DNA from 2 places in the Gilliamella sp. X-57 genome. Region 1 is predicted to be linked to the other one. Evidence: riboswitches for the same ligand, from Rfam matches in the RefSeq annotation. Region 1 holds a riboswitch; the other holds the start of a gene.
What was found. Region 1 has a riboswitch for thiamine pyrophosphate ahead of thiM (hydroxyethylthiazole kinase). Riboswitches for the same ligand answer to the same signal wherever they lie in the genome.

Region 1 (4,209 bases):
GAGTGATGATGGTCGCTAGGGGGAGTAAAAGTTCACGAATGGCTGTGATGGCGTCAGGTTTTAGTAGCGAATGTCCCCCTTTGGCGACCATGACGGTGTCTAAGACGATGATCGGGATTGGATTGGTTTTTAGCAGGTGGTGGACGGTTGTGACTATTTCTTTATTCATGAGCATTCCCATTTTTACGCTATCAATTTGAATATCTTGATAAAGCGTATTAAATTGGGCTTCAATAAATTCGGGCGAGATCGCTAATACCGCATCAACCCCTTGTGTGCTCTGTGCCGTTAGGGCCGTGATGACCGACATGCCATAGGCGCCAAGTACAGAAAAGGTTTTTAAATCGGCTTGAATACCTGCACCACCGCTAGGATCAGATCCTGCAATGGTCAATGCAATTGTTGTCATAATAGTATTTCCTATTTAACCTGCTTGATTTTATTAATAAGCGATAACGTTGCTTGTTGAATATCTTTTTTGCCACATATAGCCGAAATCACCGCAACACCGTCAATACCTGTTTGGATAACATTAGTTACATTGTTTTCATCAATGCCTCCAATAGCAACCGCAGGGCGCTGCTTTAGTACTACTAACTTGGTTAACTGTTCGATTCCCAGTGCTGCCGTTGCATCTTTTTTGGTTGTTGTTGGAAAGATAGGACCAATACCAATATAATCAACCAGTTGCCAAGGAGTAGTATCAAGTTGTTGGCGGTTAGATACTGAAAACCCTAACCATTTGTCTGTGCCAATAAGTTGGCGAGTGACATCAGCTGGCAAATCACTTTGTCCAATATGTACGCCATCGGCATTAACTGCTAAAGCAATATCCACATGATCATTTATAAATAGTGGGACAGGCGTATCACTTAGTGTTTCTTTCAATGCTAATGCTGCTTGATACCAATCTTTACCTGCCAGTTCTTTTTCTGATCTTAACTGTATAGCGGTTACGCCGTTTTTGACAGCAATTTTTGTTGTATTGACCATACCACTAATACCACCACAGAGTAGTGGATCGAGCACTAAATAAAGGGTTAAATCCAGTTGTTTTTTCATCTTCTATCCTTATTAAAGCGATGGGTTAAATAGTGAGAGTTGATCTAATAGAGATACTGCAAAGGTGCCTAATCCTTGCTGTTTATTGGCAAGTTCAGCGGCCTTTTTCATCATAAAACATGCCGAGGCGGTAGCAGATAAAATGTCAGGCGAATTGGCTATAAAGGCTGCTACCATGGCGGATAACGAACATCCTGTTCCAGTCACTTTTGTTAACGCTATATCACCACCTATTATGCTATAGATGATGTTGCCATCGGTGATGTAATCGATATCTCCTGTCATTGCAACGATAGTTTGATATTTTTGCGCAAGCTCTTGGGCAGCGGTTAAAGCTGATTGGGTTGAGTCTTGACCGTCAGGTCCTTTTGCCGATGAGTTTTGACCGTTTAGCGCTAATATTTCTGAGGCATTACCACGAATTACCGTTGGTTTTAACGACAATAATTGATATGCAAATTCAGTACGATAATTAAGCGCAGGTCCTACAGCGACAGGATCGAGTACCCATGGGGTTTGTGTTTGCTGAGCTTTAGCTGCTGCTAATAACATACTTGTGGCTATGCTGCTGTGAATGGTGCCAATATTAATCAGTAAACTATCGGCAATGGTAACAAATGCCGCAACTTCTTGCTCGGCAATAACCATTGCCGGTGATGCACCAATAGCAAGTAGTACATTGGCGGTGAAATTTTGGACTACATCATTGGTTATGCAATGCACGAGTGGGCGTTGTTGTTTAATGTGATGGATAAAAGCAGTTGCTTGGTTGGTTTTGAATGACTTGACTGCTGGCATATTTCTCCCCTCCTTATATTTTATATATGTTGGGAAGAATTGACCAATTTAGTGAATTTATGGCTTAGACTTCCCTACGCTGGCATAATCCAGATCAGGTTCAACGGGTAAAATCTCAGTTTTTTGTTGAAACAAAAAACACCCCGAGTCGAAATTTATTTAATTATTATGGACTGATGATCTATTTTTAACAAGTTATTGTAATAATTTTTCAATGTCCGTAATTGCCTTTCTATCTGGCAAAAATATGATTAGATGATCATTGTCTTCTATCATTAAATCGGTATTAACGATAATGACATCTTCACCGCGCACTACAGCTCCAATGGTTGCACCAGAAGGCAGTTTTAAGCCATTAATATTTTTGCCAACGAGTTTTGATGTTTCACTACGACCAGTGGCAACAATTTCGACAATTTCGGATTCACCTTGTCTTAATGATACGACTTTAACAACGCCTGTTTGTCTTACATGACTTAACAGCTCTGAAATCGTAGCGTGCTGTGGGGAAATTGCAATATCAATCACACTATCATTAATCAGTTCAAGATAGGCTTGGCGTTGAATCAATACAATCACTTTTTTAGCTCCCATCCTTTTAGCAAGCATGGAGGACATGATATTGGATTCATCATCATTGGTAACAGCAATAAACAGATCAGTAAGTTCGACTTGTTCTTGTGAAAGTAATTCTTGATCTGATGATTCACCATGTAATACTGTTGTATTAACGAGTTGCTCAGCGATTAATTCGGCTCGCTCAGCATTTCGCTCAATTAATTTGACGTGATAGTCATTTTCTAAACGTTTTGCTAAAGCGACAGCCACGCCACCACCACCACTAATAATGATACGTTTATAGGGCTTTTCTAACCGTTGTAACTCACTGGTCACCGCTTTGATATTGACGGGTGGGGTTATAAAGTAGACCATATCACCGGCTTCAATAAGGGTGGAACCAAGCGGGCGGATAAAGCGATTTTTACGATAAATTGCCACGACACGAGCTTCAACATGTGGTAAATGCTCTTTAAGTCCAGATAATTCACTGCCAACTAACGCACCGCCATAATAGGCAGTCACAGCCACTAAACAGACACGATTATGATAAAAAGACGCAAATTGTAGCGAACCAGGATATTGTACTAATTGACTAATATGATTAGTGATAAGGTTTTCTGGGGCAATGATATGATCGATATTAATACAATCTTTATTGAACAGCGGGTAATTTTCGTCATTGTATTCAGGCGCTCGAATGCGTGCGACCTTTTGTGGGATTTTAAACATAACATGACCAATTTGGCAGGCCATCATATTGACTTCGTCAGAATTCGTTACAGCGACAAGCATATCCGCTGATTCAGCACCGGCATTTTCTAATACTTGAGGATAGGATGATTTCCCACAAATCACCTGTAAATCGAAACGTTCTTGTAGAGATTGTAATTTGTCATGGTTTTCATCAACCACAGTAACATCGTTTTGTTTTTCGGTAACGAGATATTCAGCAAGCGCACTACCTGTTTGTCCGGCACCAAGAATAATAATCTTCATAACTAACCTGTATAGTTAAATGGCTTTAATTGTTGCCAATTTATTTAGTCTATTAAAGCCATTGCATACTGTTTTATTTTTAGTAATAATCAATTATTGATTTGGCAATTATACAAAACCGATTGCATCATAGACTTTTTTCAAAGTTGGTTCGGCCTTTGAACGTGCTTTTTCGGCACCTTCTTGCATGATTGAAAACAGATAACTTTCGTCATCCCGGTACTGATGATACTTGGCTTGTAAAGTAGTTAGCATATCGATGACTTGCGTTGCAACTTCGGTTTTGAGATGGCCATACATTTTGCCTTCAAATTCTTTTTCAAGCTCGGCAATCGGTTTACCTGTCACGCCAGTTAAAATATCAAGTAGGTTTGAAACACCAGCTTTATTTTTTATGTCGTAACGTACCACTGGCGGTTCGTCAGAATCGGTCATCGCACGTTTGATTTTTTTCTCAATATCTTTAGGATTTTCGAGTAATCCAATCACATTATTGCGGTTTTCATCTGATTTAGACATTTTTTTAGTTGGCTCTTGCAGTGACATAACGCGGGCGCCCACTTTGGCAATAAATGGCTCAGGAACAGTAAATATATCGCCATAAAGTGCATTAAAGCGCATAGCAATATCACGCGATAATTCAAGATGTTGTTTTTGATCGTCGCCAACAGGTACTAAGTTGGCTTGATAAAGCAAAATATCGGCAGCCATCAGCACTGGATAATCAAACAAACCGGCATTAATGTTTTCAGAATGACGAGACGATTTATCTTTAAATTGAGTCATACGACT
Region 2 (4,209 bases), on a different contig from region 1:
ATATAAGGATCAAGCGCATAGTAGTTAACATTAAACATGGTTTTGTTAAAGCCAGATAACGGATCACTATAGGAATTGTTTTCGGACTGATAAGAGGCGCAACCTGTGAGCGCCATTACCGAAAACATCATACCAACTATTCGTTTTTTCATAGTATCTTTGATTAAAAGTAATAAGGTTAAAGATGATGCGATTGTATCATGATTACTAAAAATAGAAAATTTTTCGTTATTTAAATGGCATTATCTTTTCAAATTTATTAGAATAAGTACTCCAATGACCTCATAGTTAAATGGATATAACAAGCCCCTCCTAAGGGCTAGTTGCAGGTTCGATTCCTGCTGGGGTCAAGATTAGTTAGAAGTGCACAATTAATTTTTATATATTGGTTTATAATGAGTTTTGATAAGTTGGATTAAAAACAATAAAGTCAAAATTCTACTCAACTATTTCTTAGTGGTTAAATTTACGCATTACTAAAAAATCTAAAATCCAGCTAACCCTTTTTTTATCAATAAATAAAAATAAATAAAAATAAATAAAAACAATAAATTAAAAGCAAGCTATAAAAAAGGGGTTTGTAAAACAAAAATCCTATTTGCCTTTTGCGAAATGGGATTATAGTATATTGGCTTCACCTCCGTGTAGGCGGTTTAAGACCAGTTTTTACACTTTACTCGTTTATATCCTCGAAGTTATCCCTCAAATTATTATTGAAATCATTCTCAAAAATCCTATTGGCGTTGATTCTGTTATTATTGCCGTATTAATGGAATTTGCAGGCATTAACCAGTAAAAATGTCCGAGTGGTTAATCGTAGTGATGCAATAATATTACCACCATCACCTATTATCAAATTTGTCAGACCTAACCTGAATTACGGCAAAAATACACAAGTTGGACCTGCTGACATATTGCATCCAAACAAAGGATTTTTTACGCAATCAGTCAACCCTGAATCATACGCCCTCAATTTTCCGACCACGGGAGCTAATGGATTATATTTTGATTTAGACATAGAGGGGATTGATCCAATTGAATTGACATGGGAGCTAGTTACGCATGAGGGGATCACCGCTACTGTGACAAGGAAAACAACCAGTAGTTATTGGGATAGTTGGCTTGATGGTTCAGAAGATGTGGCGCGAGTTACCTTAACTGGTCCTAAACCAAACGACGATGACTATGACGTTCGGCACAGCCACCATCTAACTTATTCAGATCTAATTTATAAGCCAAATTTACCACAGACATTCGAGTTAGTGGGTAGAGATAGATAGGGTAATGAAGTCGTAACATATGGATTTGTATTACAGAAGTGGTTCTTGATCCGTAGCACCTCGGTAATGGTAGGAGTTGATGGGACTCCTACCCATACCGATTGGTGTGATGATTTAGACTATCGACTTCCGCAAGTAAAAGACCTCAGCAATGGGGTTTGTCGTAATAAAGCTCTAGATGAAGATGATTGTAATGGTGTCGTCGGGGCTACGCCGTCATCAAGGGTAATCATTACCAGAGCCGATAACAGGCAATTGAGCTCAAATTATTGATAGATTTAGAAGCAAATTTATACTGGTTTGTTTTTAAGCATTTAGAATGGTAAGGTGATTGGTTGTTTGAGAACAAAAAAATAATATAAAATCAATAAACTAATGGATGGTTTTTTTTAGGCTATTACCGATCTTTATCATTTTCGTTATTTACAGTTGTTTACAATCCTTATTCCAACCACTACACTAGCCCATGTTCTCAACGGGGTGCCCAGTAGGGCTGAGAATGTTAGATAGACTAACGTAACCCGTCGAACCTGAACTGGATCATGCCAGCGGAGGGATTTGAGTTATTGTACTTGCTCAAACCTTTTGTCTTTTTTGGCTATTTTGGAGGCAAAATGTTTTGTAAAAAATTGTTATTATTTTTGGTCTTTTCTATTCCTTTCATGGCAAATGCTGCTGATGTAAAGCCTACCTTAACGGTTTATAGTTATAACTCTTTTATTTCAGAGTGGGGGCCTGGGCAAGAGATTGAAAAGGGGTTTGAAGCGCAGTGCGATTGCCAACTTGAAATTGTTGCATTAGGCGATGGCGTAGCGGTTTTAAATCGAATTCGCCTTGAGGGCGATAGAACCAATGCCGATGTGATCTTAGGGTTAGACAATAACCTTTTAGATCAAGCCAAACAGGCGGGTATTGTTATTCCTCATCAAATTAGCAAGCCTAATAATTTAAATACCGATTGGTGGGATAATGATTTTATGCCTTATGATTTTGGCTATTTTGCATTTATTTATAATCAACAAAAAATCAATCATCCACCACGGAGTATGCACGAGCTAGTTGATAATCAAGCCAACTGGAATATTATTTATGAAGATCCAAGAACCAGCACCCCAGGGTTAGGTTTATTATTTTGGGTGAAGAAGATATACGGTAATGATGCAGCATCTGCTTGGCAAAAAATAGCTAACAATACTGTGACTGTGACCAAAGGTTGGAGCGAATCTTATGGTTTATTTTTGAAAGGTGAGGCCGATTTTGTGCTTAGTTATAGCACTTCACCTGTTGCGCATATTATGAATGATAATGATCATCGTTATGCTGCGGCTATTTTTGATGAAGGCCATTACCGCCAAGTCGAAGTTGCGGGCATCACTAAGTACAGTCAGCAACCAGAGCTTGCACGTTCATTTTTGCGATATTTATTAACTCCTGAGGTACAGCGCCAATTTGCTGAAAAAAATTTCATGTATCCGATTATTAACATTCCATTACCCGAAGCTTTTCAGCAAATTAAGCCAGTCAATAAAGCGCTTGAGTTTGATGCCAAGCAAGTTGAACAGAATCAAAAAGCGTGGGTACGTGAATGGAAATCCACTATTAGTAAGTAGTTTTATTTAGCCTAATGTTGAAATTAAGAACATTACTTCCTGGTTTTAGCGCTGCAAGCTTCATCTTAATTGTATTAGGCACAGCGCTATGTGCACTTTGCTTGGTCGCTATCGAGTCTAATAATTTAACTGTCTATTTTGATAGTTATTTAATGCATTTGATTTGGATAACAGTATTTCAAGCAACGCTATCGACATTATTATCTATTTTATCGGCAATAGTAATGGCGAAAGCTTTATCAATGGTTAATTTTTGGGGTAAACGGTTATTGTTACGCATAATGCCTGTTACCTTTATTTTACCCACACTCGTTGTTGTAACGGGGCTGCTGTCTGTTTATGGGAAACATGGCTTATTGGCTGAGGTTTTCGATTATTTGGGATTGCCATTTATTACCTCTATTTATGGCTTGAAAGGTATATTACTTGCGCATGTGTTTCTTAATTTTCCGTATGCTTGTTGTTTATTTTACCAAACGTTAAATAACGTACCTGTCGCACACAAACAGTTAGCGACGCAGTTAAATTTTTCGAGTTTTACTTATTTTAAATTGGTTGAATGGCCACTACTACGTCGGCAATTGTTCCCGATGGCATCGCTTATTTTTATGCTTTGTTTTTCAAGTTTTGCCATAGTATTAACGCTTGGAGGTGGACCAAAATATTCCACAATTGAAGTGGCTATTTATCAATCTATTCGTGAGTTTGATTTGATGCAAGCTGTATTTTTAGCCTGTTTGCAGTTAGTTTGTTGCGTTAGTTTTATGCGATTGATGCAAAAAACAAATTATAATAAAAGACTTAGTGTGAACTACGTTAGGCAAAATTATTGTGTGCCAGTTTCGTTTCACTTAGTGTTGTTGAGTATGGTAATTATTGTTATTGGTGGGCTATTTATTGTTTTACCCATCATTACGATACTTATTGAAGGGATTTATTTTTTTAAGTGGTCATTTTTAACGGCCACTTTTCAACATGCTGTTATGTTTTCGGTATTAATTGCTTTGGGATCGGCAATGATTGCTATGCTACTTGCTTTATTATTACTTTATACCAACAGCCGCCTATTGATTAATCAGCAAACACAGTGGAGCAATCGATTAATGTTGGTTGGATCGCTGATTTTAATTATTCCAAGTATGGCACTAGCGTCAGGTATGTTTTTAATGTTATTTCCGTACGCGTATAGTTCTGTGCTTGTGTGTGGCTTAATTATGTTGTGTAATGGTTTTATGGCATTGCCCTTTTTATTAAAAAATCTTGCAGCGCCAATGTATGATGTGACATCACGTTACTGGCAATTAAGTCAATCACTAAAT

Region 2: linked by a shared signal. The riboswitch ahead of thiB (thiamine ABC transporter substrate binding subunit) and the one ahead of thiM (hydroxyethylthiazole kinase) in region 1 are both predicted to bind thiamine pyrophosphate.

Annotation. Positions count from the first base shown of each region.
Region 1 is NZ_JBXSQI010000002.1:56,153-60,361, forward strand. It holds gene thiD (bifunctional hydroxymethylpyrimidine kinase/phosphomethylpyrimidine kinase) at 1-409, opposite strand, end outside; gene thiE (thiamine phosphate synthase) at 421-1,062, opposite strand; gene thiM (hydroxyethylthiazole kinase) at 1,075-1,860, opposite strand; TPP riboswitch at 1,915-2,016, opposite strand; gene trkA (Trk system potassium transporter TrkA) at 2,056-3,417, opposite strand; gene trpS (tryptophan--tRNA ligase) at 3,526-4,209, opposite strand, start outside.
Region 2 is NZ_JBXSQI010000022.1:33,563-37,771, forward strand. It holds gene ACYIAL_RS10475 (MlaA family lipoprotein) at 1-152, opposite strand, end outside; tRNA gene ACYIAL_RS10480 (tRNA-Arg) at 279-350, shown strand; gene ACYIAL_RS10485 (hypothetical protein) at 777-1,280, shown strand; gene ACYIAL_RS10490 (hypothetical protein) at 1,347-1,553, shown strand; TPP riboswitch at 1,747-1,855, shown strand; gene thiB (thiamine ABC transporter substrate binding subunit) at 1,895-2,890, shown strand; gene thiP (thiamine/thiamine pyrophosphate ABC transporter permease) at 2,905-4,209, shown strand, end outside.